One region of the Allorhizobium sp. GW101-3B10 genome, then DNA from elsewhere that is predicted to be linked to it. Evidence: predicted binding sites of a transcription regulator. Region 1 holds the regulator's gene; the other holds the start of a gene.
The links. The regulator LexA, encoded in region 1, represses DNA repair genes until DNA is damaged. The targets are predictions, from matches to a motif close to TGTTCNNNNTGTGTTCNG.
Positions count from the first base shown of each region.

Region 2: a site for LexA is predicted at 3,369-3,386, ahead of AC07Y0_RS20340 (ATP-dependent helicase). Genes of this name have one in related genera too.

Region 1 covers NZ_JBWKZR010000001.1:1,480,635-1,495,551, reverse strand. Annotated here, with positions in the region: gene lpdA (dihydrolipoyl dehydrogenase) at 1-1,378, opposite strand, end outside; gene AC07Y0_RS07115 (HP1242/YdcH family protein) at 1,455-1,694, opposite strand; gene AC07Y0_RS07110 (SGNH/GDSL hydrolase family protein) at 1,788-2,426, opposite strand; gene AC07Y0_RS07105 (hypothetical protein) at 2,423-2,890, opposite strand; gene AC07Y0_RS07100 (pyruvate dehydrogenase complex dihydrolipoamide acetyltransferase) at 2,905-4,245, opposite strand; gene AC07Y0_RS07095 (pyruvate dehydrogenase complex E1 component subunit beta) at 4,261-5,640, opposite strand; gene pdhA (pyruvate dehydrogenase (acetyl-transferring) E1 component subunit alpha) at 5,656-6,702, opposite strand; gene AC07Y0_RS07085 (FtsB family cell division protein) at 6,848-7,168, opposite strand; gene eno (phosphopyruvate hydratase) at 7,312-8,586, opposite strand; gene kdsA (3-deoxy-8-phosphooctulonate synthase) at 8,762-9,610, opposite strand; gene AC07Y0_RS07070 (VOC family protein) at 9,607-10,500, opposite strand; gene lexA (transcriptional repressor LexA) at 10,751-11,458, shown strand; gene AC07Y0_RS07060 (ComEC/Rec2 family competence protein) at 11,439-13,991, opposite strand; gene gltA (citrate synthase) at 14,275-14,917, shown strand, end outside.
Region 2 covers NZ_JBWKZR010000001.1:4,131,942-4,146,858, forward strand. Annotated here, with positions in the region: gene AC07Y0_RS20330 (2-dehydro-3-deoxygalactonokinase) at 1-536, shown strand, start outside; gene AC07Y0_RS20335 (2-dehydro-3-deoxy-6-phosphogalactonate aldolase) at 533-1,171, shown strand; gene AC07Y0_RS20340 (ATP-dependent helicase) at 1,239-3,308, opposite strand; gene AC07Y0_RS20345 (DUF1223 domain-containing protein) at 3,617-4,360, opposite strand; gene acnA (aconitate hydratase AcnA) at 4,571-7,264, opposite strand; gene ccmA (heme ABC exporter ATP-binding protein CcmA) at 7,539-8,186, shown strand; gene ccmB (heme exporter protein CcmB) at 8,269-8,928, shown strand; gene AC07Y0_RS20365 (heme ABC transporter permease) at 8,974-9,741, shown strand; gene ccmD (heme exporter protein CcmD) at 9,738-9,911, shown strand; gene AC07Y0_RS20375 (DsbE family thiol:disulfide interchange protein) at 9,908-10,507, shown strand; gene AC07Y0_RS20380 (DUF2585 domain-containing protein) at 10,518-11,111, opposite strand; gene AC07Y0_RS20385 (septation protein A) at 11,108-11,770, opposite strand; gene ftsY (signal recognition particle-docking protein FtsY) at 11,824-13,167, opposite strand; gene mtaB (tRNA (N(6)-L-threonylcarbamoyladenosine(37)-C(2))-methylthiotransferase MtaB) at 13,187-14,461, opposite strand; gene dapF (diaminopimelate epimerase) at 14,458-14,917, opposite strand, start outside.

The DNA.
Region 1 (14,917 bases):
GCGGGAAGATCGTGTGCATGAGCTCTTCCTCGGTGGTTTCGAGGTTCATCGCCACGACAAACCCCTGGATCAGTTCCGTCACTTCCGCTCCGACCAGATGCGCGCCCAGCAGTTCGCCAGTCTTCTTGTCGAAGATCGTCTTGACCATGCCCTGGTCCTCGCCGAGCGCGATCGCCTTGCCGTTGGCGACGAAGGGGAAGCGGCCGACGCGGATGTCGCGGCCTTCCGCCTTCGCCTTGGCTTCGGTCAGGCCGACGGAGGCGACCTGCGGATTGCAGTAGGTGCAGCCGGGGATCTTGGCCTTGTCCATCGGATGGACATTCGGCAGACCGGCGATCTTCTCGACGCAGATGACGGCCTCGTGCTCCGCCTTGTGGGCCAGCATCGGCGGGCCGGCCACGTCGCCGATCGCATAGATGCCCGCGACGTTGGTCTTGCCGTAGCCGTCGATGGCGATGAAGCCGCGATCTGTCTTCACGCCGAGCGCTTCAAGCCCGATATTCTCGATATTGGCCTGGACGCCGACCGCCGAGATCATCCGGTCGGCGGTGATCTTCTCGACCGTTCCATCCTTCTTCTCGACATGGGCGGTGATGGAATTGGCGCCCTTCTCGACCTTGGCGACCTTGGCCTCCAGCAGGATCTTCATGCCCTGCTTGTCGAACTGCTTCTTGGCGAAGGCCGAGATCTCGGCATCCTCGACCGGCATGACCTGGCTCATCACCTCGACCACGGTCACGTCGACGCCCATGGTGCGGTAGAAGGAGGCGAATTCGATGCCGATGGCGCCCGATCCCATGACCAGCAGAGACTTCGGCATGGAGTCCGGGTTCATCGCCTCGAAATAGGTCCAGATCAGCTTGCCGTCCGGCTCGATGCCGGGCAGTGCGCGCGGGCGCGCGCCGGTGGCGACGATGATGTGCTTGGCGGTGTAGGTGCCTTCGCCCAGCGTGTTCTTCGGCAGGGGCGCCTGCGGCTGGACGATCGTCTTGGTGGTCTTGGAAACGACGACTTCGCCCGGCTTGGTCAGCTTCGCCTCGCCCCAGATGATGTCGACCTTGTTCTTCTTCATCAGGAAGCCGACGCCGCCGTTCATGCGCTCGGCGATGCCGCGCGAACGGGCGATGATGGCCTTCAGGTCCGGCGTGATCTTGCCTTCCAGCGTCAGGCCGTAGTTCTTGGCGTGTTCGGCGAGATGCAATACTTCCGCAGACCGGAGCAATGCCTTGGTCGGAATGCAGCCCCAGTTGGAGCAGATGCCGGCGAGGTGCTCGCGCTCGACGATCGCGGTCTTCAAGCCCAGCTGGGCGGCACGGATCGCGGCAATGTAGCCGCCGGGGCCGGAGCCGATAATGAGAACGTCATAGGCATTCGACACTGGTCTTCATCTCCTCTTTGACGGGCGGGCTCCACCTTCGAGGCGGAGCCCTTCCGGGGGATGAAGCCAGGCCGGATCAGGCCTTGGTCAGCATCCCGTAGATTTCATCCTTCAAAACCATGCGCTGCTTGCGCATCGTTTCCATCTCGACGTCACCGACGGGCTCCACTTCGGTTTCCGAACGATGGATGGCACGGTTCACGTCGCGATAATCCTCAAGCAACTTGGCAAAACGCTCGTCGCTCACCTTGAGCGCATGCATCTTGTCCGCATATTCCGGAAACTCGTCGTGGATTTCGTGCGGGGTATTCGACATTCGGTATCTCCTCTTGTGTCGGTCGATACCTGTAGACTATTCACCCGCAAACGCCACTCCCTTGATCTTGATCAACTTTCGCCGGGTATTCGGTCAGATCCCCAACAGCATGCGCACAACCGGTTCGATCCCGCGCCCGATCGCCCTTGTGTTGTCGGCATCGAGATGGATGCCGTCGAGCGGGCTGGTCTGCGACACCGAACCGGCATCGAAAAAGCCGCAACCGGCCTCGTCCGCGAGGTCGCGGTAGAAGCTCGCCAGCATCGCCGATTCGTCGAGCGCGCCGCGGAACATCGCGGCGAAATGCACGTTCGACGTCGCGCAGATCGGCGGCGGCGCAACGATCAGGATTTCCGGCACCTCGAAGCCAAAGCCCCAATCGTGGTGCCGGATCAGCTTGACCAGCCGGTCGATGCCCTTGGTGGCGCCGATGGCCGTGCCGGCGATGCCGCGCTTCATGTCGTTGGTGCCGAGCAGCAGGATCACCAGGTCCAGCGGCTTGTGGCTCTCCAGGACGCTCGGCAAAAGCTTCACGCCGTTGCGCTCCGCATCGGCGAGATGGTCGTCATAGGCGGTCGTGCGTCCGTTCAGGCCTTCGGCGATCACGTTGACCTGAGGCCCGAGCGCCGCACCGAGCACGCTCGGCCAGCGATCCGCAAACGCGTACCGACCGACCGTTTGCGGATCATATCCCCAGGTTAGGCTGTCGCCGTAGCAGAGCACGGTTTTCATACTACACCCCGCATCAAGCCGTCGTACCGATGAGCGCCCATGATCTTGAAAAACGCCCAATGCGCGACGGTCATGACCAGCCCCGGAATGAGCGCTCCGACGAGATACATTTTGTCGGAAGAGGAGCCCGCATCTGCATAGTTGTGATACATGCTGAGCAACCCCACGAACAAGACAATGGCGAAGCACAGCATCGCCAAATCGACAGCAACTCGCTTGGACGCCAGTTGGGCGAAGAAGGACAGCAGTCCCAACGCGACAGAGACCAGCGGTATGTTGACGATCACCAGGAAGAAGTCCTGATCTACGCCAGCCTCGTCACCGCCTTGTGGCGCAAGAACCATGGCCAATATCCAAAACGCCAATACTCCGGCAAGGCCGGCGAACAGCGCTGCACAAAACGACATCCCGAGAGAGCGCCTCAAGCGCACTCCCCAGGACAACGTTTTCTGCAAGTCGGCCACGTCCGCCTCCGCCCTTAGACGAGCATGCCCATCGGGTTCTCGATGTAGCGCTTGAAGGCGCCGAGCAGTTCGGCCCCGAGCGCGCCGTCGACGCAGCGATGGTCGGTCGACAGCGTCACCGACATGACATTGGCGATCTTCATCTCGCCGTTCTTCACCACCACCCGCTGCTCGCCCGCGCCGACCGCAAGGATCGTCGCATGCGGCGGATTGATGACGGCGGCGAACTGCTTGACGCCCATCATGCCCATGTTCGACACCGAGGTGGTGCCGCCCTGGTATTCTTCCGGCTTCAGCTTGCGGTCCTTGGCGCGCTTGCCCAGGTCCTTCATCTCGTTGGAGATCGCCGAAAGCGTCTTCAGCTCCGCATGCCGGATGATCGGCGTGATCAGGCCGCCCGGGATCGACACGGCGACGCCGACATCGGCGTGCTTGTGCTTGACCATGTTGGTCTCGGTCCAGGAGACGTTGGCATCCGGCACTTCCGTCAGCGCCATGGCCATCGCCTTGATGATCATGTCGTTGACCGAAAGCTTGTAGGCCGGTGCGCCTTCCTTGCGGGGGGCGGCGTCGTTGAGCTGGGCGCGCAACGCCAGCAGCGCATCGAGCTCGCAATCGACGGTGACGTAGAAATGCGGGATCGTCTGCTTCGACTCGACCAGCCGCTTGGCGATGGTCTTGCGCATGCCGTCATGCGGCACGAGTTCGTAGGAACCCGGCTCGAACAGCTTGAGCACGGCCTCTTCCGATGCACCCTTGGCCATGGCCGGTGCAGCTGCAGCCGGCGCTGCGGCAGACGCCGCCGTCGGCGCAGCCTTGGCGCCACCGCCGGCAACCGCCTTCTCGACGTCGCTTTTGACGACGCGGCCATGCGGACCGGAACCCGACACGGCAGACAGCTCAAGACCCGCTTCCTTGGCCAGGCGACGGGCGAGCGGCGAGGCAAACACGCGCTCGCCGGACTTGGCGACGGGTGCCGGCGTCGAAGGCGCCGGTGCCTTGTCGGTGATCGGTGCAGACACGGCAGGTGCCGCTTCCGTCTTGGCCGGCGCAGCCTCGGCCTTGGCCGGTGCGGCAGAACCGCCGCCGGCCGCGGCGGCCGCGACGTCTTCGCCGTCAGCCGCGAGAATGGCGATCAGGGCATTGACCTTGACCCCTTCCGTGCCGGCCGGGACGACGAGCTTGGCGACCGTGCCTTCATCGACGGCTTCGACTTCCATCGTCGCCTTGTCGGTCTCGATCTCGGCGATCACGTCCCCCGACTTGACCTTGTCGCCTTCCTTGACCAGCCACTTGGACAGATTGCCCTCTTCCATGGTCGGGGAGAGTGCCGGCATCGTAATGTTGATCGGCATGTGCTGACCCTCCCGTTACTTGTAGCAGACGGTTTTGACCGCCTCGACCACTTCGCCGACATTCGGCAGAGCGAGCTTTTCGAGATTGGCGGCGTAAGGCATCGGAACATCCTTGCCGGCGATCGTCAGGATCGGCGCATCGAGATAGTCGAAGGCCTGCTGCATGACGCGGGTGGCGATTTCCGTACCGACCGACGACTGCGGATAGCCTTCTTCGACGGTGACCAGGCGGCCGGTCTTCTTCACCGATTCGATGACGGTCGGCAGGTCCATCGGGCGGATGGTGCGAAGGTCGATGATCTCGACGTCGATGCCGTCCTTGGCCAGTTCCTCGGCCGCCTTGACCGCATAGGTCATGCCGATGCCGAACGAGACGATGGTCGCATCCTTGCCCACCTTGTGGACCCGCGCCTTGCCGATCGGCAGGACGAAATCATCCAGTTTCGGCACCTCGAACGAGTGACCGTAGAGGATCTCGTTCTCCAGGAAGATGACCGGGTTCGGATCACGGATCGCCGCCTTCAACAGACCCTTGGCGTCGGCCGCCGTATAGGGCTGGACGACCTTGAGGCCGGGGATATGGCTGTACCAGGCGGCATAGTCCTGGCTGTGCTGGGCACCGACGCGGGCGGCTGCCCCGTTCGGACCGCGAAACACGATCGGCGCGCCCATCTGGCCGCCCGACATGTAGAGCGTCTTGGCGGCCGAGTTGATGATCTGGTCGATCGCCTGCATCGCGAAGTTGAAGGTCATGAACTCGACGATCGGCCGCAGGCCGGCCATGGCCGCGCCGACGCCGACGCCGGCAAAGCCGTGCTCGGTGATCGGCGTGTCGACGACGCGCTTGGCGCCGAATTCCTGCAGCAGGCCTTGGGTGATCTTGTAGGCGCCCTGATATTCGGCGACTTCTTCACCCATGATGAAGACGTCCGGATTGGCGCGCATTTCCTCGGCCATGGCCTCGCGCAGCGCTTCACGCACCGTCATCGTCACCATCTCCGTGCCGGCAGGAACGTCCGGATCGGCGGCGATGGCGGCGACCGGCGCGGCAGGAACCGGGGCCGACGCAGCCGGAGCCGGGGCAACTGCGGCCGGAGCCGGAGCAACTTCCGCAGGCGCCGCCTTGGGGGCGGCGACATCCGAGGCGCTTTCGCCGTCCTGCAACAGGATGGCGATCGGCGTATTGACCTTGACGCCTTCGGTGCCGGCGGCGATCAGCAGCTTGCCGAGCACACCTTCATCGACGGCTTCCACTTCCATGGTCGCCTTGTCGGTCTCGATCTCGGCGATCACGTCGCCGGACTTGACGGCGTCGCCTTCCTTCTTGATCCACTTGGAAAGCGTGCCTTCCTCCATCGTCGGAGAGAGGGCGGGCATGAGAATTTCGATCGGCATGGGTTCCCTCCCCGATTACAGAAGAATGTCGGTGTAGAGCTCGGATACATCCGGCTCCGGATCGGCCTGGGCGAAATCGGCCGAGTCGGCGACGATGTCGCGGACGTCCTTGTCGATCGCCTTCAGCTCGTCCTCGCTCGCCCAGCCCTTTTCGAGCAGGCGCGCACGCACCTGTTCGATGGGATCGTGTTCGGAGCGCATCTTCTGCACCTCGTCCTTGGAGCGATACTTCGCCGGGTCGGACATGGAGTGGCCGCGATAGCGGTAGGTCATCATTTCGAGGATGACCGGGCCCTTGCCGGTGCGGCAATATTCGGCGGCCTGTTCGGCAGCCGCCCTGACGGCACGCACGTCCATGCCGTCGACCTGGAGGCCCGGAATGTTGAAGGCGAGGCCGCGCTGGGCGAAATTGGTCTGGGCCGAGGCGCGCGACACCGAGGTGCCCATGGCGTAGCGGTTGTTCTCGATCACGTAGATGACCGGCAGCTTCCACAGCTCGGCCATGTTGAAGCTCTCGTAGACCTGGCCCTGGTTGGCCGCGCCGTCGCCGAAATAGGCGACCGAGATCTGGCCGTTGTCGCGGTAGCGGTTGGCGAAGGCCAGACCGGTGCCGAGCGACACCTGCGCGCCGACGATGCCGTGGCCGCCGTAGAAGTTCTTCTCCTTGGAGAACATGTGCATCGAGCCGCCCTTGCCCTTGGACAAGCCGCCACGACGCCCGGTCAGCTCGGCCATGACGCCGCGCGCACTCATGCCGCAGGCCAGCATGTGGCCGTGATCACGGTAACCGGTGATGACCTGGTCGCCGTCTTTCAGCGCCATCTGCATGCCGACGACGACGGCCTCCTGGCCGATATAGAGGTGACAGAAGCCGCCGATGAAGCCCATGCCGTAGAGCTGGCCGGCCTTTTCCTCGAAACGCCGGATCAGCAGCATTTCGCGATAGGCCTTCAGTTCGGTATCGCGATCGAACTCGGCGATCGCTCCTTCGCTGAAGTCCTTCTTGGCTGGCTTGGCCGTAGTCTTGCGACCGGTAACAGTCGCGGCTTTTCGCGGCGCCATTCATCCCTCCCTAGGGTTATGTCGGATCTTTGCTGGGCAGCAGAATAGGCAAGAAAGGCGCGCTGGGCAATGCCATAAATGCATGGCTCTTATTCAATCTATCCGATTGAAAAAGAACGAAAATTTCAGATTAACCGGATTTCGGTTAATTCAGATAGCTGTCAAATATGACGATTTCGTCCGGCCGCGACATGTTGAGCTGGTACCGCGCCTTCTCGTCCATCATGTCACGCTCAAGCGAGCCGTCGCTCAGCAGCTGGACCTGGCGTTCCAGACGCTCACGACGCCCGACCAGCTCGGCAAGCTCGGCGCTTCGCGCGATGCGCTGCCGCTCGAAATCCTGCGCCGCGCGCAGGCCGTAGTCGCCATGCAGGGAATGATAACCGAAATAGGAGAGAAACGCGACAGTGACGGCAGGGAGAATGAGACGACCGAATTTTCTCTTCTTGTGATGCCTGGTCCACATGCGGATGATGCCTTGAAACGCAAAACTATGGTTTCAAATTATCGGCGATAGCTTAACCGATCGTTGACCGTAACGGCCCGGCCAAGAAAAAAGCCGCGTCCCTTTCGGAACGCGGCCCTGGATGGCGATGCGATCGGGGTCGATCAGGCGCGCAGGATCGAGGTGCCAGCGTAGCGGGCCTGCGGGCCGAGCATTTCTTCGATGCGGATCAGCTGGTTGTACTTTGCCAGACGGTCCGAACGCGACAGCGAGCCGGTCTTGATCTGGCCGCAGTTGGTGGCGACGGCGAGGTCGGCGATCGTCGAGTCCTCGGTTTCGCCCGAGCGGTGCGACATGACGGCGGTGTAGCCGGCCTTGTGCGCCGTTTCGACCGCGTCGAGCGTTTCCGTCAGCGAGCCGATCTGGTTGACCTTGACGAGGATGGAGTTGGCCACACCCATCTTGATGCCGTCGCGCAGGCGGGACGAATTGGTGACGAACAGGTCGTCGCCGACCAGCTGGCACGAATTGCCGATCTTGTCGGTCAGCGCCTTCCAGCCGTCCCAGTCGTCCTCGGCCATGCCATCCTCGATCGAGATGATCGGATACTTGGCGGCCAGTTCGGCGAGATAGTCGGCCATGGCTTCCGGCTCGAGCGTGCGGCCCTCGCCTTCCATCACATACTTGCCGTCCTTGAAGAACTCGGTCGAGGCGCAGTCGAGCGCGAGATAGATGTCTTCGCCCGGCCGGTAGCCGGCCTTCTCGATCGACTTCATGATGAAGTCGAGCGCTTCCGGCGCGCTCTTCAGGCCCGGTGCGAAACCACCTTCGTCGCCGACATTGGTGTTGTGGCCCTGGGCCGCCAGTTCCTTGCGCAGCGTGTGGAAGACTTCCGAACCCATGCGCACGGCGTCGCGCATATTGTCGGTGCCGACCGGCATGATCATGAATTCCTGGAAGTCGATCGGATTGTCGGCATGCGCGCCGCCATTGATGATGTTCATCATCGGCACGGGCAGCAGATGAGCGTTGGGGCCGCCGACATAGCGATAGAGCGGCAGGCCGGTGGCTTCGGCGGCGGCCTTGGCGATGGCGAGCGAAACGCCGAGGATGGCATTGGCGCCGAGGCGCGACTTGTTCGCCGTGCCGTCCAGTTCGATCATCAGATTGTCGATCTGGATCTGGTTTTCGGCCTCGAGACCGCCGATCGCGTCGAATATCTCGGTATTGACGGCCTCGACGGCCTTTTCGACGCCCTTGCCGAGATAGCGGCTGCCGCCGTCACGCAGTTCGACGGCTTCGTGCGCGCCGGTCGAGGCGCCCGACGGAACGGCCGCACGGCCCATGCTGCCGTCTTCGAGATAGACATCGACCTCGATGGTCGGATTGCCGCGGCTGTCGAGAATTTCGCGGCCGATAATGTCGGTGATGGCAGTCATGGGAGCCTCCCTGCTTTTGGGTGGGGATTGAGGATGGCCTGTCTTAATCGATGATGCGGAAAATACAATGGCAGCTGCATGACAGAAGCCGAAAGGCAATGCCGACATTCGTCCCAATGCAAAACGCCGACCCAAGGGCCGGCGTCCACATGGATGATAGTCGCTTGATCGCGGGTCAGGCGGCCTTGGCGATCGCGTCGAAAGCCAGCAGCTTTTCCAGCAGGCGTTTCATCTGGCTGATCGGCACCATGTTCGGACCGTCCGACGGGGCATTGTCCGGATCCTGGTGAGTCTCGATGAACAGGCCGGCGACGCCGACGGCGACCGCGGCGCGCGCCAGCGTCTCGACGAATTCACGCTGGCCGCCCGAGGAGCCGCCCTGGCCACCCGGCTGCTGCACCGAATGGGTGGCGTCGAACACGACCGGAGCGCCCATGGCCGCCATGATCGGCAGCGCGCGCATGTCGGACACCAGCGTGTTGTAGCCGAAGGAGGCGCCGCGCTCGCACAGAAGCACGTTCGGATTGCCGCTGGCATTGATCTTGTTCAGCACGTTCTTCATGTCCCAGGGGGCGAGGAACTGGCCCTTCTTGACGTTGATCACGCGGCCGGTCTGAGCCGCGGCCACCAGAAGATCGGTCTGGCGGCACAAAAAGGCCGGGATCTGCAGGACGTCGACGGTCGGTGCGACCAGCCGGCAGTGCTCTTCGGTGTGCACGTCGGTCAGCACCGGGAATCCGTATTCCTTCTTGAGATCGGCAAAGACCTCCATCGCCTTTTCCAGGCCGATGCCGCGCTCGGCCGAAAGCGAGGTGCGGTTCGCCTTGTCGTAGGACGACTTGTAGACGAGGCCGATGCCCAGCTCGCGGCAGATTTCGGAAAGCTGGCCGGCGATCATGAAGGCATGGTCGCGGCTTTCCATCTGGCAGGGGCCGGCGATCAGCGAGAACCGCTTGGAATTGGAGAAGACCGCCTTGGCGGTGCCGTCACCGACGACGACTTCGGAATGGGTCGAATTGCTCATGAAACCTCCTCGAATGCGAAGGGCACGCCCTGCCCCGCCTCGTGCGGAACGATCAGGCGCGCGCCGCGGCGGCTGAATGCGATGCCCTTAGCAGCGAGAAGCCGCTCTGTCACGCCGATATCCGCAACCTTGACGACGATCAGCCGGCCCATGAGGCCGCGTCCGCGATTCTCGGTATCGAGCCCGAAATAGCCGGCAAGCCCGGCCGGCGTCAGCACCTCGATGGCGGCATTGGCCGATTGCAGCGACAGCCCGAAGGAATGCGCCTCGACCGCGCGCTGCTCGAACACTTCCTCCAGCAGATACTGGAAGTCGCTCGGATTGTCCTCGCCGAGCACGACGGTCGACAGGCCGAGCGCGCCGTTCTCGTGCCGCGCCAGTGCGCCGCGATCGGCCGGCAGCGGATTGACCCGCTCGCAGGCAAACAGGAAGAAGTCGGGTGCCCGTAGATCGGCGGCAAAGGCGAGCCTGAAGCCGCCCATAACCTCCGACCCGTCCGCCATCTTGAACACGCGTTCGAAATGCAGCATCGGGCCGCCGGAAAAGCCCTCGGCGACGAAACGCCGATGGTCCGCATCCCCATCCTCGGTCTTGACGACGATCGCCGACAGCCCTTCGAGGCCGTTGCGGAAACGGAACGCCTGGTCGCGCGCCACGAACATGTTGCCGGCCTTGGCCGCCGCCTCGCATTCCTCGCGGCTGGCGATCGCCAGCGGCTCGAGATAGGTGTCGTCGCCGAAGAACACGCAGGCATTCTCCGTGCCGAACGGATGGCGCGCATCGGGCGCCACGGTGAATCCGAGGTCGGTCAGGCGCCGGCGCGCCGCCTCGAGCGACTGGACCGGAAGGACGAGGTGGTCGAGACCCCGCGGCTTGTTCAGTTCGGACATACGACACCTCTCGTCGGCGGGAGTGATCGCGCGGAGATTTGCGCCATTTGATCCGGATTGGCAAGCTGGCGGCGCAAGTCGGATGTCCCTCGCGGCGCGCAGGACCACCCTGGCTCAGGTCTCGTCCAGGCCGTTTTGCAAAGATTTTCATTTCGCACTGCACACTTCACGGAATCTTAGGCACTTGCGGAACACAAATGGAACATATAGTGTATGTTCCGTATTTGTTTCACCAATTGGGGCTCCGAACATGCTGACGCGCAAGCAACAGGAACTGCTTCTGTTCATCCACGAACGGATGAAGGAATCGGGCGTTCCGCCCTCCTTCGACGAGATGAAGGACGCGCTCGACCTCGCCTCCAAGTCCGGCATCCACCGCCTGATCACGGCGCTGGAAGAACGCGGCTTCATCCGCCGCCTGCCCAACCGGGCCCGCGCGCTGGAGGTGATCAAGCTTCCGGAAGCCTATTCGCCGAGCCTGCAGCCGCGCCGCGGCTTCTCGCCCAGCGTCATCGAAGGCAGCCTCGGCAAGACGCCGCCCGTCGCGCCGAAGGCGGTCGAGGAGACGTCGAATTCGGTCAGCGTGCCCGTCATGGGCCGCATCGCCGCCGGCGTGCCGATCTCGGCGATCCAGAACAACACCCACGACATCAACGTGCCGGCCGAAATGCTCGGCGCCGGCGAGCACTATGCGCTCGAGGTCAAGGGTGATTCGATGATCGAGGCCGGCATCCTGGACGGCGACACGGTCATCATCCGCAACGCCTCCAACGCCAATCCCGGCGACATCATCGTCGCCCTCGTCGACGACGAGGAAGCGACGCTGAAGCGCTTCCGCCGCCGCGGCGCGTCGATCGCGCTGGAAGCCGCGAACCCGGCCTACGAGACCCGCATCTTCGGGCCCGACCGAGTGAAGATCCAGGGCAAGCTGGTCGGCCTCATCCGCCGCTATCACTGACATCCTCGGCGGCCGCAGGGCCGCCGGCATCACTGGCCGGTGTTGAGGCGAAGGTGCCGTCGGGTAAGGGAGCGGTCTGAAAGCTGTCGCTACGCCAGTCATAGAGACGATGGACGGACCACGGCCGATAGTCGCCGGAGAACGACGCGGTCACGCGCATCTCCCGTGCTTTTCGGTCTCCGAGCGAAAGCTCCACCGCGCCGCTGCGACGCAATGTCTCGGCCGTGAAAAGCCGGGCGCCCGAGCGGCAGGACTGAAAAGCCACCCGCCGCGCCGATACGACGACGTCGGCCACGTCACAGGCGCCGCCGACAAAGGCCGCTTCCTCCACCGTGACGATCGTCCATCCGCTGCCGAGCCGCGCCACGCACCAGTTCTTGCCTTCGCAGACAAACCGCCCCTCGCCCGCTTCCTTCAACGCGCCGCGCATGCGTTCGCGCGCTTTGCGCAGATCGTCCTCCGACCATTTTGGCGCCTGCTGGCCCGGCGGCATCGTCGGCGGCAGGGACTTGATCGGCGGCATGGCCGGCGCCGGTGCTTCCGCAGCCGGAAGACCGGCCGCCTTGCCGAGATCCGTCGGCCCGAGATGTTCGCCGGTTCCGAGTGCCGCCTGCCATTGCTCGAAGGTGAAGCGCGGCGGGCGCGTTCGGTTGGTGGCGAGGCCTTGCTGCGAGAGGCGAAGGCCGACGAGCCGGCCGTCCTCCGCGATTAGCACGTCGGCCGGGGGTGTGCCCGGCACCAGCGCCGCCGTCCCAATGACCGCCGCGAGCAGGAGCGAGCCGGCATGCCGGAGCCATGTGCGCAGCAGCGTCATCAGCAAGAGGCCGACCGCGGCGACCGGCAGGAACCAGCCTGGCATGCGGGTGAAGCCGATCGCCTCGCCCCAGCCGGCGACGCCATGGGCGATCACCAGCACCCATTCGAGCCCGATGCCCATCAGCAACAGGAACGGGGCGTCGAGGCCGAAGGGCATCAGCAGCATGGCGACCAGTCCGGCCGGCATCACCAGGATCGAGATGATCGGCATGGCGGCGAGATTGGCCTCCAGCCCGTGCGGCGCCAGCCGGTGGAAATGGGCGATGGCGAAGATCGCCGTCGACAGCCCACCGATCAGCGAGGTGAGGAAGGTGCCGGCCATCAGCTTGCCGCCCTCGCCGAGGAATCTCGCCCCCGGGAAGCTCAGCCTCAGGCCGGGGTTCCACCGTGGCCGGGCGCGCCATGCCGGATAGCCGGCGATGAGCGCCGCAGTCGCGGCGAACGACATCTGGAAGCTCGGTCCCATCACCGCCGACGGCGTGGTGGCGATGATGACGATCGCCGCCAGCGCCAGGTTGCGCAGGCTGATCGCCGGCCGGTCGAACAGGACGGCGACCAGCATGATCGCCGTCATCAGGAAGGCCCTCACGGCCGAGACCTGATAGCCCGAGATCATCAGATAGGCGAAGGCCGCGAGCAGCGCGCCCGCAGCGGCGATCTTCTTAATCGGGACGGCCTGGGCCAGCCTCGGCAACAGGCTGAGCACCATGCGCAGCCCGACGAAGAAGATGCCCGAGGCGAGCGCCATGTTGAGCCCCGAGATCGCCGTGATATGGGCAAGGCCCGAGAGACGCAGCGCCTCCGTCGCTTCCTTTGACATCGATCGCCGCTCGCCGGTGATGATCGAGGCGGCAAAGGCGCCCGGATCGCCGCCGATCACGCGGCGGATGCGCGTCGATATGCCGTCACGCACGGAAAACAGCTGCCGTTCGGTCGCCGCCCACAGGCTCTGCTCGCCCGGTCCGGGGCCCAGCCCGCGCGGCGCACCGAGGAAGAAGCCGACGGCGCCGATGCCGTCGAAATAGCTGGCGAAGGAAAAGTCGTTGAGGCCTGGAAGCGCCGGCCCGGACGGTGGCGACAGGCGGGCCCGTCCCGTCAGCAGGTCACCGAGCATCGCCGGCGATCCCTTGCCCCGCGCCAGCAGCGACACCCGCTCCGGAGCACGGCGCAGGGGCGGCTCTGCCGTCGACATCAGGCGCACGACATAACGCCACTCGCCGTTGGCGCCCGCCTCCCGCCGCTCGACCACCCCGGTCACCACCGTCGTGACGCCGCTGTCCAGCATGGTGGTGGCCCGGCGCCGCACCTCGAGATCGGCCAGCAGCATGCCGGCAAGCATGAGGGCGGCCGCCGTGGCAAGCCGGCAACCGGGCTGGTTGCGGCCAGCGAGCAGCATGCCGGCACACGTTGCGACGCAGCAGAGGACCGCCAGCGCGAGGGTCGGCGGCGGCTGCCCGAGGCAGAACCAGACGACGGCCCCAGCCCCCAGGAACACCGGAACGAAATGAAAGAAATGGCCGTGATCGTGCTCCCGCCTCAGCGCGGCTTCGAAGCCCTCTGCCGCCCGTTGCAGCCTTTCGCGGATGCGAACGGGCATGCCGGCTGTCGGCAGGCGTCGAGGCACGGTTTCCTGGGTCGCGACGAGCGCCGTCACCGGCGGCGGAAACGTGTCCGCCACCTCGGTCAGCACGACTTCCCGGTCGGCCAACTCCGTCACTTGCCGCCCCCCAAACGCCCTGCCGGGCGCCGATTCCACCGCCAATTCGAGGCGGTTTCCAAGACGACAAATCTAACAAGCTATGCGTGCGCGGAAAAGCATCTTCGCGCCTAAATTATTCAATCGATTTAACGCCGATTATTTCATCTCACGCCTGCTTTCGCGATGCACAATTTGCCCTTTGGATAGCTTGGCATTAACTTCCGGATCATATAGCTACATCCCTACGCTTAAACCCAAGGCGCCCTTTCGGACGCCTAACCGCCAATTCCGGAGGATTAGCATGACGGACAAAAGCGCTTCTTTGAAACTCGGGGAAAAGTCGGTCGACCTGGCCGTCAAGGGCGGCACGATCGGCCCGGACGTCATCGACATCGGCGCCCTGTACAAGCACACCGGCGCGTTCACCTACGACCCGGGCTTTACGTCCACGGCGTCCTGCGAATCCAAGATCACCTATATCGACGGCGATGAAGGCGTGCTGCTGCACCGCGGCTATCCGATCGAACAGCTGGCCGAGAAGGGCGACTTCCTCGAAGTCTGCTATCTGCTGCTCTACGGCGAACTGCCGACCGCAGCCCAGAAGAAGGACTTCGACTATCGCGTCACGCACCACACCATGGTGCACGAGCAGATGAGCAAGTTCTTCACCGGCTTCCGCCGCGACGCCCATCCGATGGCCGTCATGGTCGGCACCGTCGGCGCGCTGTCGGCCTTCTACCACGACTCGACCGACATCACCGATCCGCACCAGCGCATGGTCGCCTCGCTGCGCATGATCGCCAAGATGCCGACGATCGCCGCCATGGCCTTCAAGTACCACATTGGCCAGCCCTTCGTTTACCCGAAGAACAATCTCGACTACGCCGCCAACTTCCTGCACATGTGCTTCGCGGTTCCCTGCGACGAGTACAAGGTGAACCCGG
Region 2 (14,917 bases), 2.7 Mb from region 1:
TCGCGTCCGGGCTCTCCGATGCGCTCTTCTGCCTGCCGGGCACCCATTCCAAATGGGTATCGCTCGAGGGCGGCCGGATCAGCCGTTTCAGCACGGTGATGACGGGCGAACTCTTCCAGTTGATTAGCCGGCAGTCGATCCTGCGCCTGTCGATCGGCGAAGGGCGTGCCACCGCCGACCACCCGGCCTTCGGGCAGGCGGTCGAGGAAGCGCTTGCGGGCGATTTCGGCCTGACCAGCCGGCTCTTTTCCATCCGCGCCCGGGCCCTGCTCTCCGGCGCCGACGAGGCGAGCGCGGCTTCGCGCCTGTCCGGCCTGCTGCTCGGCGCGGAGATCGCCGCCATGCGGCCGCGTCTCGGCGAAGGCCAGCGCGTGCAGCTGATCGGCAGCGGTGCGCTGACTGAACTCTATGCCGCGGCACTGTCGCTTGCGGATGTCCAGACCGTGTCGCTCGATGGCGGCGAACTCGTCCGCAAGGGCCTGTTCAGTGCTGCCAGAGCCCTCTTCCCCCACCGTTTCGCGGAGATCGCGCCATGACCACCCCCCGCATCGCCTGGCCGTCGCTCAAGCGCAACCTCGTCGCCATCCTGCGCGGCATCAAGCCGGAGGAGATCGAGGGCGTGGTCGAGGTCCTCGTCGAAGCCGGATTCGAGGCGATCGAAGTGCCTCTCAATTCGCCGGAACCCTTTGCTTCGATCGAGAAGGCACGGCGGCTCGCGCCGACCTCCTGCCTCATCGGAGCCGGGACCGTGCTGGAAGTGGACCAGGTCGACCGCCTGAAGGGGGTCGGCGGCAATCTGCTGGTGACGCCCAATGTCGAGCCGGCCGTGATCCGGCGCGCCGTGGCGCAAGGCATGGTGACCATGCCCGGTGTCTTCACCGCGACGGAAGCCCTCCTGGCCGCCAAATCCGGGGCCGCGGCCCTCAAGTTCTTCCCCGCCAGTGCGCTTGGGCCGGCCGGCATCAGCGCCATCCGCGCCATCCTGCCCAAGGGCCTGCCGATCGGTGCGGTCGGCGGCGTGTCGGATGCGGATTTCGCCGCCTATCTCAAGGTCGGCGTCACCTGCTTCGGTCTCGGCTCCAGCCTCTACAAGCCGGGCGACAGCGCGTCTGCCGTGGCGGAAAAGGCGAAGCGCACGGTCGCCGCCTACGATGCTGCCGTATCGGCCTGACCCTCTCACGTTGAAGTAACGCCGCTGAGGCTCTCGTCCAATTCCGGACCTGTAGCAGTTCGGCCGCTCAGCTCCACATGCCGCGCATGCGCGCCCCGACATCGAGCCGGATCTGCCGTGCGTCGCGCGTGCCTGGCGCGCTCGGCTGGGCCACCGGCCAGGCGGCCGATTCGAAGAATTGCAGAAGGGTCGCCGGAATGAAGCGTGTGCGCGCGGCATAGACATGCCGGTCCCCTTGCGCGTTCTGCCCATGGGTGAAGAAGCGTTGCGGCACGGTCAGGTGCAGGCTGTCCTTGGCCCGCGTCATCGCCACGTAGAGCAGGCGTCGTTCTTCCTCAATCTCCGCCGTGGTGCCGACCGCCAGATCGGACGGGATGCAGCCGTCGACGCAGTTCAGCACGAAGACCGACTTCCATTCCTGGCCCTTGGCCGAATGGATGGTCGAGAGGATCAGATAATCCTCGTCGAGCAGCGGCACGCCCGCCTGGTCGCTCGTGGCGTCCGGCGGATCGAGCGTCAGTTCGGTGAGAAAACGCTCGCGCGAGCCGTAGCCCGAGGCGATCTGGCCCAACTGCAACAGGTCCGCCTTGCGGGTCTCGGCATCCTCGTGGATGCGGTCGAGATGCGGCTCGTACCAGAGCCTGGCGATTTCGATCTCACCCGGCCAGCCCGCCTGACCTTTGCCCATCTCGCTCAGCATGTCGACGAAACGGCCCCAGTCCTCGCTGGTGCGCGGCGGCGGCGGGATTTCGGCGAGCGCCGCCAGCGGATGCGGGTCGGCGGCGATCGCATCGAGGATCTTCGAGGCGGTCTGCGGACCGACGCCGGGCAGCAGCTGCATCAGCCGGAAACCGGCCACCTTGTCGCGCGGGTTTTGGGCAAAGCGCAGCGCCGCCAAGAGATCCTTCACATGCGCCGCGTCGAGGAATTTCAGCCCGCCGAACTTGACGAAGGGGATGTTGCGCCGGGTGAGTTCGATTTCCAGCGGGCCGGAATGGTTGGAGGCGCGAAACAGCACGGCCTGGTCTTTCAGCGTCAGGCCGCGCTCGCGGTTTTCCAGGATCTGCTCGACGATATAGTTGGCCTGCTCGGCCTCGTCGCGCACGCTGACCAGCCGCGGCCGGTCCTCGGACTGGCGCTCGGTCCAGAGATTCTTGGTGAAGCGCTCGCGGGCAAGGTCGATCACCCCGTTGGCGGCGGCCAGGATCGGCTGGGTTGAACGGTAGTTGCGGTCGAGCGTTATAATGTCGGCCGGCGGGTCGAAGCTCGCCGGAAAGTCGAGAATGTTGCGGATCGTCGCGGCGCGGAAGGAATAGATCGACTGGGCGTCGTCGCCGACCACGGTCAGCCCGCGACCGCCCGGCTTCATCGCCGTCAGGATCGACGACTGCAGCCGGTTGGTGTCCTGGTATTCGTCGACCAATACATGATCGAAGCGCCCGCCGATCTCGGCGGCGAGCTCCGGCTCGCTCACCGTCTGCGCCCAGTAGAGCAGCAGGTCGTCGTAATCGAGCACGTTCTGCGCCTGCTTGGCCTCGACATAGGCGGCAAACAGTCCCTTCAGCTCCTTCTCCCAGGTGCTGCACCAGGGATAGGCGGTGCGCAGCACCTCCGTCAGCGGCGTCTGCGAATTGACCGCGCGGGAATAGATGGCGAGGCAGGTGCCCTTGGTCGGAAAACGGCTCTCCATCTTCGACAGGCCGAGATCGTGCCGCATCAGGTTCATCAGGTCGGCGGAATCCTCCCGGTCGTGGATGGTGAAGCCGGGGTCGAGGCCGATCTCATAGGCATAGTCACGCAGGATGCGGGCGCCGATGCCGTGGAAGGTGCCGGCCCAGGTCAGCGCATCGGTGAGCACACCGGCATCGTTGCCCAGCACCTTGCGGCAGATGCGTTCGACGCGGCGGCTCATCTCGGTCGCGGCGCGGCGCGAAAAGGTCATCAGCAGGATGCGGCGCGGATCGGCGCCGTTGAGGATCAGATGCGCGACCCGGTGGGCAAGCGTGTTGGTCTTGCCCGAGCCCGCGCCGGCGATGATCAGCAGCGGCCCGTCCGCGGCCGCGCCCCCTGGTCCGATGCCGTGCACGACGGCGCTCCGCTGCCGGTCGTTCAGTGCCTCGAGGTGTGTTGCGTTCATCCGCTCCCGACATCCCTGCTCGTTCTCTGATCCGGTTTGCCCGACATTGCCCGATTTGGCAAGAACAGAGAGTGAACTTGACGATCGTCAAGTCGAGCGGTCGCAAAGGAAAAACTCTGTGGGGTAAGCCGTTTACGGCTACAACCGGCAATTCTCGGCACGCGCCCCATTTTGGACAAAACAGCGCCCAATTTGGAGTTGAGATTGACGGCTCTTGATTGGCGTCTAGCACGCCAAGAGGGTCCGGTCTGGTGCATTGACCCCTTACCCCCAGCCCCCCAATGCTTTAGACCGGACCCGCCAAGATCTCAAGATTTCGTCTCCGCGGTCATCACCGCCGCGCCGAGGATCGCCGCCGGGTCGCCCCGTGGGCCGCTCGATTGCAGCAGGATGGCAAAGCCGTCCGTCCCCTTTGTCCCGATCATCTTCGCCGGCAGGACGAGGTCGAGCGCGCCGCCGTCCCACATGCCGACGGTCTGCACGTCGGTGACGCTGTTGACGTAATCGATGGTCTTGCCGGTGTTCTCTCCGTCCAGCACCTCGACCGTCTGCTGCTGGCGGAAATAGACGATCACCACATCGGCCCTTCCCCGACCCGCCCCGATCCGGATCGCCAGCTCGTCGCCCTTGCGGCTGGCCTCGACGGGCACGGTCATGCCCTGGCCCTTGGCACGCAGCACCTCCAGGCGACCGTCGAGCGTTTCGGCATCGGTGCCTTTCAGGTGGTCGCGGCCGTTGAGGACGGCCTGCGGCGTGTAGACGCCGCTTCGGCCGAGACTGCGCGCATAGGCATATTGCCGGGCGGTGTTTTCCGGCGAGGCCAGCGTGTCGGCCCAGCCGCGATAGTTCCAGTAGTCGACATGGTAGGAGAGCGCGACGATGCCGGCCTGTCGGGCGAGCGTCTCAAGCGCCCGGTCGGCCGGCGGGCAAGAGCTGCAGCCCTGCGAGGTGAAGAGCTCCACCACGCCCTTCGGCACGGTCGCTTCGTCGGCCTGCGCGGCGAAGGCGATCGTGCAGCTGAGAACCAGGCCGGTAACGATCCTCGAGATCATGGAGCAAAACCCGTTCAACGCTTCCCGGAGCACGCCGCGAGGCGTATTTTCCGGGGTCGGTTCCTGAATGACGTACAGGAATAACCCGTCATCGGTGTCAGTCAAAGTCACGATGGGGTGAAGCCCGCGTCAACGTCGGTGCGGCCCGTCCCCCCATGAAAAAGGCCGCCGGGTTTGTCGCCCGGCGGCCCTGTTTCAAAGCGTGTGCGCCTAAGCCGCGAGATCGCGCAGAACGGTCTGCAGGATGCCGCCATTGTTGACGTAGGTCACCTCGTCGAGCGTATCGATGCGGCAGATCAGCGGGATCTCCTTCACCGAACCGTCGGCATAGGCGATCTTGGCGATCTTCTTCTCGCGCGGCTTGATCTCGCCCTCGAGGCCTTCGATCGTCACGGTCTCGTCGCCCTTCAGGTTGAGCGAGGTCCAGGTCGTGCCTTCCTCGAAGCAGAAGGGGATGACGCCCATGCCGACCAGGTTGGAGCGGTGGATACGCTCGAAGGACTGGGCGACCACGGCGCGCACGCCGAGCAGGTTGGTGCCCTTGGCGGCCCAGTCACGCGACGAACCATTGCCGTATTCGACGCCGGCGAAGATGACCAGCGGCGTGCCTTCGGCCTTGTACTTCATGGCGGCGTCGTAGATCGACATCTCTTCCTTGGACGGATAGTGGATGGTGTAGCCACCTTCCTTGCCGTTCGGGCCGAGCATGTGGTTGCGGATGCGGATGTTGGCGAAGGTGCCGCGCATCATCACTTCATGGTTGCCGCGACGCGTGCCGTACTGGTTGAAGTCGGCGACGCCGACGCCGTTCTCCAGGAGGTAGGCACCAGCCGGGGAAGCGGCCTTGATCGAACCGGCCGGCGAAATGTGGTCGGTGGTGATCTTGTCGCCGAACAGGCCAAGCACGCGGGCATTGACGATGTTCTTCACGCCGGCGCCGGTCTTGCCCATGCCGACGAAGTAGGGCGGGTTCTGCACATAGGTCGACTTGTCGTCCCAGGCATAGGTCTGGCCTGCCGGGACCTGGACGGCCTGCCAGTTGGCGTCACCCTTGAACACGTCGGCGTACTTCGATTCGTACAGTTCGCGGGTGACGTATTTCAGGATGAATTCCTGGATCTCGTGCGAGGTCGGCCAGATGTCCTTGAGGAAGACCGGGTTGCCGTTCTGGTCTTCGCCGAGCGGTTCGGTGGTCAGGTCCTTCTGGACCGTGCCGGCGAGCGCATAGGCGACGACGAGCGGCGGGGAAGCCAGGTAGTTGGCCTGGACGTCCGGCGAGATGCGGCCTTCGAAGTTGCGGTTGCCCGACAGAACGCCCGCGGTGATCAGGCCCTTGTCGTTGATCGTCTTCGAGATCGGCGCCGGCAGCGGGCCGGAATTGCCGATGCAGGTGGTGCAGCCGAAGCCGACGAGGTTGAAGCCCAGCGCATCGAGCGAGGTCTGCAGGCCGGACTTGGCGAGATATTCGCCGACGACCTGCGATCCCGGTGCGAGCGAGGTCTTCACCCACGGCTTGGACTTCAGACCCTTGGCAACCGCGTTGCGGGCCAGAAGGCCGGCAGCGATCAGCACGCTCGGGTTCGAGGTGTTGGTGCAGGACGTGATCGCGGCGATCGCGACGTCGCCATGGCCGATGTCGTAGTCGGTACCTTCGACCGCATAGCGGTTCGTCAGCTGGCCCGGCTTCTTGTAGTCGTTCTCGAGCGCGACCGCGAAGTTGGAGGCGATCGTTTCGAGCGGCAAGCGGCCTTCCGGACGCTTCGGGCCGGCCATCGACGGCACGACGTCGCCGAGGTCGAGTTCGAGCGTGTCGGTGAAGACGAGGTCGGAACCGTCATTGTCGCGCCACATGCCCTGGGCCTTGGAATAGGCCTCGACCAGCGCGATGCGGTCCTTGGTGCGGCCCGACATGGTCAGGTAGTTGATGGTTTCACCGTCGACCGGGAAGAAGCCGCAGGTCGCGCCGTATTCCGGGCCCATGTTGCCGATGGTGGCGCGGTCGGCGAGCGACATCGAATCGAGGCCGGGGCCGAAGAATTCGACGAACTTCGACACGACGCCCTTCTTGCGCAGCATCTGCACGACGGTGAGCACGAGGTCCGTCGCGGTGACGCCTTCCTTGACCTTGCCGGTCAGCTTGAAGCCGATGACTTCCGGCAGCAGCATGGAGACCGGCTGGCCGAGCATGGCGGCTTCCGCTTCGATGCCGCCGACGCCCCAGCCGAGAACGCCGAGGCCGTTGATCATGGTGGTGTGGCTGTCGGTGCCGACGCAGGTGTCCGGATAGGCGATGGTTTCGCCGTCCTCTTCCTTGGTCCAGACGGTCTGGCCCAGATATTCGAGGTTGACCTGGTGACAGATGCCGGTGCCCGGGGGAACGACGCGGAAGTTCTTGAACGCCTGCTGGCCCCACTTCAGGAAGCGGTAGCGTTCGCCGTTGCGCTGGTATTCGAGCTCGACATTGCGGGCAAAGGCGGTCGGCGTGCCGAACTCGTCGACGATGACCGAGTGGTCGATGACGAGGTCGACGGGAACCAGCGGGTTGATCTTTTCCGGATCGCCGCCGAGCGACACCATGGCGTCACGCATGGCGGCCAGGTCGACGACGGCGGGAACGCCGGTGAAGTCCTGCATCAGAACACGTGCGGGACGGTAGGCGATTTCGGCCTCGGCCGTACCCTTGTCGACGAGCCAGGCAGCGATCGCCTGGATGTCGTTCTTGGTCACCGAGCGGCCGTCTTCGTTGCGCAGCAGGTTCTCGAGCAGAACCTTCATCGAATAGGGAAGTTTCGATACGCCGTTCAGGCCGTTGGCCTCGGCCTTGGGAAGGCTGTAGTAGACATAGTCCTTGCCGTTGACGGAAAGGGTCGAACGGCAATTGAAGCTGTCGATGGATTTGGACACGGATAAAGCCCCGCTTATTCTGATAGCCTACACTTGTCGTGCGGACGCCTATGCACTTCATGCACATCAGGATGCGGGTACGGCCATTTCCGCTGTCCGCACGTGGATGATGCTGTTGCAACCCCAGGTTCGGCACAAGGATGATATTCACGCCGACCGCTGGCGTGGTTGCAGGTCTTATAGATAATTTCTAAGAAAGGTGCCAGACCAACGAATGGCGAATTCGGACAATTTTTTGGAAGGGCGACGAGGGTATCGCCGGAAGGTTCAAACCATGCGGCTGATCGCCGAAGACGTGGCCGCCAAACGCGGCGAAGATCTCATTTTCGTTAACGTTTCCTTTCAGTTGGCGCCCGGCGAGGCGTTGGTCCTGACGGGCCGGAACGGGTCGGGGAAATCGACGCTGCTGCGCGTCGTGGCGGGTCTGCTCAGGCCCGAAAAGGGACGCGTCGAGGCGGTGATCCGCGACGGCCGGGAACGGCGTCCGGCGCGCGAGGTCAGCCATTATCTCGGCCATCGCAATGCGATGAAGCAGGAACTCACGGTCATCGAGAATCTCGCCTTCTGGCAGGCCTATCTCGGCGACTTCGAGGGCGGTGAAGGCCGCTCCATCGCGGCGGCGGCCGATGCGGTCGGCCTCGGCGGAATCACGCACCTGCCCTTCGGCTATCTCTCGGCCGGCCAGCAACGCCGGTTCGCCATGGCCAAGCTGCTCGTCGCCCACCGCCCGGTCTGGATCCTGGACGAGCCGACCGCCGCCCTGGATGCCAGCGCCGACCAGATGTTCGCCGGCCTCGTGCATGAACACCTGGCCCAAGGCGGCATCGCCATCGCCGCCACCCACCAGCCCCTCGGCCTCAAGGATGCGAAGACCCTCGTGATGAAGGGGTTCGAGTATCGCGAGACGGGGGAAATGGCATGATGCGGCTGGCCGTTTCCTGCGACGTTCCTTTCCTCCCCGCTTTCACACCTGGCGATTTCAATCGAATGACGAGACATATCGCATGATGGCCCTCTTCCTCCGCGACCTGAAGCTCTCCGTGCGCGCCGGCGGCGGGGCCCTGATCGGGGTCCTGTTCTTCATGACGGTGGTCGCCGTCATTCCCTTCGGCGTCGGGCCGGACCTCAACCTGTTGTCGCGTATCGGCCCGGCGATCGTCTGGATCGGGGCGCTGCTCGCGGCTTTGCTCGGCCTCGACCGGTTGTTCCAGGCGGAGCGCGACGATGGGTCGCTGGACCTCATCCTGATGCAGGAGACGCCGCTGGTGCTGACCGTCTTCGTCAAGTGCCTGGCCCATTGGGTGGCGACCAGCCTGCCGCTGGTCATCGCCTCGCCGCTGCTCGGCCTGTTCATGAACATGAGCGAGACGGCGATCGGTGCCGTCATGCTGACGCTCCTCGTCGGCTCGCCGGCGATCACCTTCATCGGGGCGGCGGGCGCGGCCGTGGCCGTTGCCCTGCCGCGCGGTGGGCTTCTGGTCTCGATCCTCGTCCTGCCGCTCGCCATTCCGGTGCTGATCTTCGGGGTCAGCGCATCCTATGCGGCCGTCGAGGATCCCGCCCCATTTCTGCCGCCCTTCCTGTTTCTGATCGCCATCACGCTGTTCTTCGCGGTGATCGGTCCGGTGGGCGCGGCGCTGGCGCTGCGCAGCGCCTCGGATTGACCGGGATCAATTGCAGAGCGGCCGCTCTCAGGTTAGAAGCATTCCATGAACACCACGAGCCTTGTCCTGTCGAAATTCAGCGAACTCGCCAATCCGACCCGGTTCCTGGCGCTATCCGGCCGCATCCTGCCGTGGCTGTCAGCCCTTACCGCGCTGCTCTTCGCCGTGGGGCTCTACATGAGCTTCACGACCGAAGGCGACTATCAGCAGGGCGAGACGGTGCGGATCATGTATATCCACGTGCCGGCGGCCTGGCTGTCGATGATGTGCTATTCGGTCATGGCCATTTCGGCGATCGGCACGCTGGTCTGGCGCCATCCGCTGGCCGATGTCAGCCACAAGGCGGCCGCTCCGCTCGGCGCTGCCTTCACGCTGATCGCGCTGATCACGGGTTCGCTCTGGGGCAAACCGATGTGGGGCACCTGGTGGGTCTGGGATGCGCGGCTCACCTCTGTTTTCGTGCTCTTCCTCATGTATCTCGGGCTGATCGCGCTCAACCGGGCCATGGACGACGCCTCGAAGGCGGCGCGCCTCAGCGCCGTGCTGATCCTCGTCGGCTTCGTCAACATCCCGATCATCAAGTTCTCGGTCGAATGGTGGAACACGCTGCACCAGCCCGCCAGCGTGATGAGGATGGACGGCCCGACCATCGACCCCGAATTCCTCTGGCCGCTGCTGATCATGGCGATCGCGTTCACGCTGCTGTTCTTCACACTGCACCTGATGGCGATGCGCAACGAGATCTGGCGCCGCCGGATCGCCACGCAGCGCCGCATGGCAGCCCGCATGGCCGGCCGGGAGGTCGCATCGTGAGCCACGCCTTCTACATCTATCTTTCCTACGGTATCAGTGCGGTGATCGTCCTTGCCCTGACCGGCTGGACCTGGTTCGACGGCCGCGCCCGCCAGGCGGAACTGAAGGCGCTGGAAGCGGCCGGCATCCGCCGCCGCTCGGCCACGTCCGGATCGGGGGCTTCCGAATGAGCGAGATCGAGGTCAAAGACGGCGCCCGCCGCGGCATCGGCCGCTACATGCTGGCGGTCATACCCCTGGCGATCTTCGCCGTCTTTGCCGGGACGGCGGGCAAGATGCTCTACGACCAGGAGGTCAACGGCAAGAACGTCTCCGACCTGCCCTCGGCGCTGATCGGCACCCGGGCCCCTGCGCTCGCCATGCCGGCGCTCGTCGGCTCGAACACGCAGGCCCTCACCTCCGAGGCGATCGCCGGCAAGCTGACGCTCGTCAATGTCTTTGCTTCCTGGTGCGTACCCTGCCGGCAGGAGCACCCGATCCTGAAGGAACTGTCCCAGGATCCGCGACTCAATGTCGTCGGCATCAACTACAAGGACAGACAAGACAACGCGCTGCGTTTCCTCGGCGAGCTCGGCAATCCCTACAAGGCCATCGGCGTCGATCCGAACGGCAAGGCGGCGATCGACTGGGGCGTCTACGGTATCCCGGAAAGCTATCTCGTCGCCGCCGACGGCACGATCCTCTACAAGAAGGTCGGCCCCTTCGATCCGCAATCGCTCAAGACCGGTCTTTATCCGGCGATCGAGAAGGCGCTCGCGGGCTCCTGAGGCATGTGCCTCACAGCGCCGCCTGCCATACCTTGACGGCCTCAACCGGCCAGACGAGCATCAGCACGTTGAGCGTCAGGTTGTCGCGGATGACGATGGCGGTTGCGACCTCGAAGCCGATGGCGAGCACAACCGTCAGCCAGACCGGGGCGCGGGCGGCGAAGAGGAAGCCGAGGACCATGGCGACCGTGTCCATTGCCGAATTGAGGATGCTGTCGCCGGTATAACCGATCGCCATGGTCGCGGTGCGGTAGCGGTCGATGATGATCGGCGAATTCTCCAGTAGTTCCCAGGCGGCTTCGACGACGACCGACAGCGTCAGCCGGGCGCTGAACGAGGCGCGGGGCAGGGCGACGATCGCCAGCCAGTAGAACAGGAAGCCGTGGATGATGTGCGACGGCGTGTACCAGTCGGAAATGTGCTGCGAATTGCCGGCCGTGTTGACGCCCGGCTCGAACAGCTTGACGTAGCCGCATTCGCAGATCGGGATGCGGCCCATCAGCGCCAGCGTGACGATCTGAACGATGAGGAAGGCGGCGGCCGCGGCGAGCCAGAAGCGCGTGGCGCGGTCGTCGGCGGCAAGCGTCACGGGACGGTCGCTCATTCGGCCTTGCCTCCGTTTTTCGTTTCCGTTTCCGCTTCGAGCGAGTGGCGCATGATCAGCGGCATCTGGGCGAGCGTGAACAGGATGGTGATCGGCATGGTGCCCCAGACCTTGAAATTGACCCAGACGGCGTCGGAGAAATTGCGCCAGACGACCTCGTTCAGGACGGCGAGGAACAGGAAGAAGATGCCCCAGCGCAGAGTCAGCTTGCGCCAGCCCTCGGCGTCGAGCTGGAAGGCGGCGTTGAAGACGTAGCCGAGCAAGGACTTGCCGAAGAACAGGCCGCCGAGCAGCACCACGCCGAACAGCGTGTTGACGATGGTCGGCTTCATCTTGATGAAGGTTTCGTCCTGCAGCCAGATCGACAGGGAGCCGAACACCATGACGACGATGCCCGAGACGAAGGGCATGATCGGCAGATGCTTGAAGACGATCTTCGAGACGATGAGCGAGACGACCGTCGCCACCATGAAGAGGGCGGTGGCGATGAGCAGCGGGCCGCCGACCGCGGTCAGCGCCGGGAAGGTCCTGGCCAGCCATTCGCCGCGCAGGTTGCCGAAGAAGAAGACCATGAGCGGCCCGATCTCGAGCGCCATCTTCAAGAGCGGATGGTGGCGCTCCTCGGCCGTCGGCTTGGTGTCGCTTTCGATATTGCTCATCGTTTCGTCTCTCAACTCGTTGTGCTACGCCGCTTGCCGCTCAAGGCCGTGGTTCAGTGGGGAAGGCCGGCGATGGCATTGGCGAAATCCTCGGCCTCGAAGGGTTCGAGATCGTCGATGCCCTCGCCCACGCCGATGAAATAGACCGGCAGCTTGTGCTTGGCGGCGATGGCGACGAGGATGCCGCCGCGCGCTGTGCCGTCGAGCTTGGTCATGATCAGGCCGTTGACGCCGGCGATGTTGCGGAAGATCTCGACCTGGTTCATGGCGTTCTGCCCGGTGGTCGCGTCGAGCGTCTGCAGCACGGTATGCGGCGCATCCGGATCGAGCTTGCCGAGCACGCGGACGATCTTTTCCAGCTCCGCCATCAGCTCCGTCTTGTTCTGCAGCCGCCCGGCGGTGTCGATGATCAGCACATCGGCCTTGTCGGCGCGGGCCTTTTCGAAGGCGTCGTAGGCGAGGCCCGCGGCATCGGCGCCGAGCTTGGTGCCGAGGAAGGTCGAGCCGGTGCGGTCGGCCCAGATCTTCAGCTGCTCGATCGCGGCGGCGCGGAAGGTATCGCCGGCGGCCAGCATGACCTTCAGGCCGGAGCCGGAGAGCTTGGCGGCGAGCTTGCCGATCGTGGTGGTCTTGCCGGTGCCGTTGACGCCGACGACGAGGATGACGTGCGGCTTGTGGGAGAGGTCGAGCGCCAGCGGCTTTGCCACCGGCTTCAGCACCTTGGTGATCTCGGCCGCCATGATGCGCGAGACATCCTCGCCGGTCACGTCCTTGCCGTAGCGCTCAGACGACAGGGTGCCGGTGACGCGCATCGCGGTCTCGACGCCGAGATCGGCCTGAATCAGCAGGTCTTCCAGCTCTTCGAGCGTGTCCTCGTCCAGCTTGCGCTTGGTGAAGAGAGCGGCGATCTGGCCGGTGAGCTGCGAGGAGGTGCGGGCCAGGCCCTGACGCAGGCGCTGGAACCAGGAAAGCTTGACGGCCGGGGTCTCTGGCTCCGGCTCGGGCCGGGATGCCGCGGCGGCGAAGCCCTTGGGCAGGGTCACGGCATTGTCCGCATCCTGCGCCAGCTCGCCATGGGTGACGTCGGCCGGCTGCTCCGGCTGCGGGTGGAATTCTTCGGCTTCTTCCCGCTCTTCGGCCTCGGGTTCGATCGGCAACGCTGCGATCGCGCCCGCCGGCTCGGTTGCCGCTTCATCCGCCGCCGGGCCGCCGGCCGTGTCGATCACCTCCGCCGCAATCGGGTCGGCCGCTTCGGGCAGCGCCTCGATCGTTTCACCGGCATCGACCTTTTCGGCGTCGTCCACCAGGCTGGCGAAGGCCTCGCTTTCCGTCGGCTTGTCGGCCGCCGGCTTGTCCTTGCCGAAGGTGAAGACTTTCTTGATGAAGCCGAGCGCCATGAAGCTGTTGTCCGTTCTGTCAGGCGGCCGAGGCGGTCGCCGGTTGCATGTCGAGATGCCGGCCGTTGTGGCCGGTGATCGTCACCGTAACGAGGCTGCGGGGGACAAGGTCCGGTGCGGCGACGAGGCTGAAGTTTTCCGTATGGGCCATCCCGGTCATTTCGACAAGGATCGTCTGGCGCGTGCCGACCATGGAAGCGAGATGGCGCGCCTGCAGCCGCTCCGCCATCTGGCGCAGCCGTGCGGCGCGCTCCTTGACGAGGCGGCGGTCGTGCTGCGGCATGCGGGCGGCGGGCGTGCCGGGGCGCGGGCTGTAGGGAAAGACATGCAGCTGGGCGATGCCGATGGCGTCCGCGAGGCTCGCGGAATTCTCCGCCATGGCCTCGGTCTCGGTCGGGAAGCCGGCGATCATGTCGGCGCCGAAACTGATCTGCGGACGCAGGCGCCGGACCTGTTCGGCGAAGGCCAGTGCATCGGCGCGCGAATGGCGGCGCTTCATGCGCTTCAGGATCATGTCGTCGCCATGCTGCAGCGAGAGGTGCAGATGCGGCATGAAGCGCGGCTCGTCGGCGATCAGGTCGAACAGATGGCAGTCGGCCTCGATGCCGTCGATCGAGGAGAGGCGCAGGCGGGCGATCTCGGGGATCTGCTTCAGCAGCGTCTTGGCCAGCAGGCCGAGGGTCGGGCGGCCGGGCAGGTCGGCGCCGTAGCTGGTGGCGTCGACGCCGGTCAGCACCACTTCGCGATAGCCGTTCTCGACCAGTCTGCGGGCCTGGTCGACGACCGCACCCATCGGCACCGAGCGGGAATTGCCGCGGCCGAACGGGATGATGCAGAAGGTGCAGCGGTGGTCGCAGCCGTTCTGCACCTGCAGGAAGGCGCGCACATGGCCGTCGATATGGCCGACCAGCTGCGGCGCGGTTTCGGTCACGCTCATGATGTCGTTGACGCGCAGCTTCTCGTCCGCTTCGACACCGAAATCGGGAAGGGCCCGATAGTTCTCGGCCTTCAGCTTCTCCTCGTTGCCGAGCACGGCATCGACTTCCGGCATGGCGGCAAAGCCCGCCGCATCGGTCTGGGCGGCGCAGCCGGTGACGATGATGCGGGTCTTGGGATTCTCGCGCCTCGCGCGGCGGATCGCCTGGCGGGCCTGGCGCACGGCCTCGCCGGTCACGGCGCAGGTGTTGACGAGAATGGCGTCGTCAAGGCCGGCCTTGGCCGCCTCGGCCTTCATCACCTCGGACTCGTAGGTGTTGAGCCGGCAGCCGAAGGTGATGACGTCGATGCCGCTCACGAAGCCTGCGCTCCAGCCTCGGTGGCCGGATCGCGCTCGAAGGCGCCGGTGGCCGGGTCGAGCCGGCCGGACCATTCCCATTCGGCGGGGCCGGTCATGACGACGCGGTCATTGTGCTCGCGCCATTCGATGGTGAGCAGCTGGCGGCTCGGGCTCGAGGCGACGTCGATCGTCACCTTGCGACCGGTGCGTCCGGTGCGGGCCGCCGAGACGCCGGCGGCGCAGGCGGCCGAGCCGCAGGCGAGCGTCAGCCCGGCGCCGCGCTCCCAGGTGCGGGTGCGCAGGCGGTCCTTGCCGGTCACCTGGGCGAGGGTGATATTGGCCCGTTCCGGGAACATCGGATGGTTCTCCAGCAGCGGTCCGAAGCGTTCCAGTTCGTAGTCCATCGGGTCGCGGTCGACCCAGAAGATGGCGTGCGGATTGCCCATCGAGGCGACCGAGGGCGAATGCAGGATC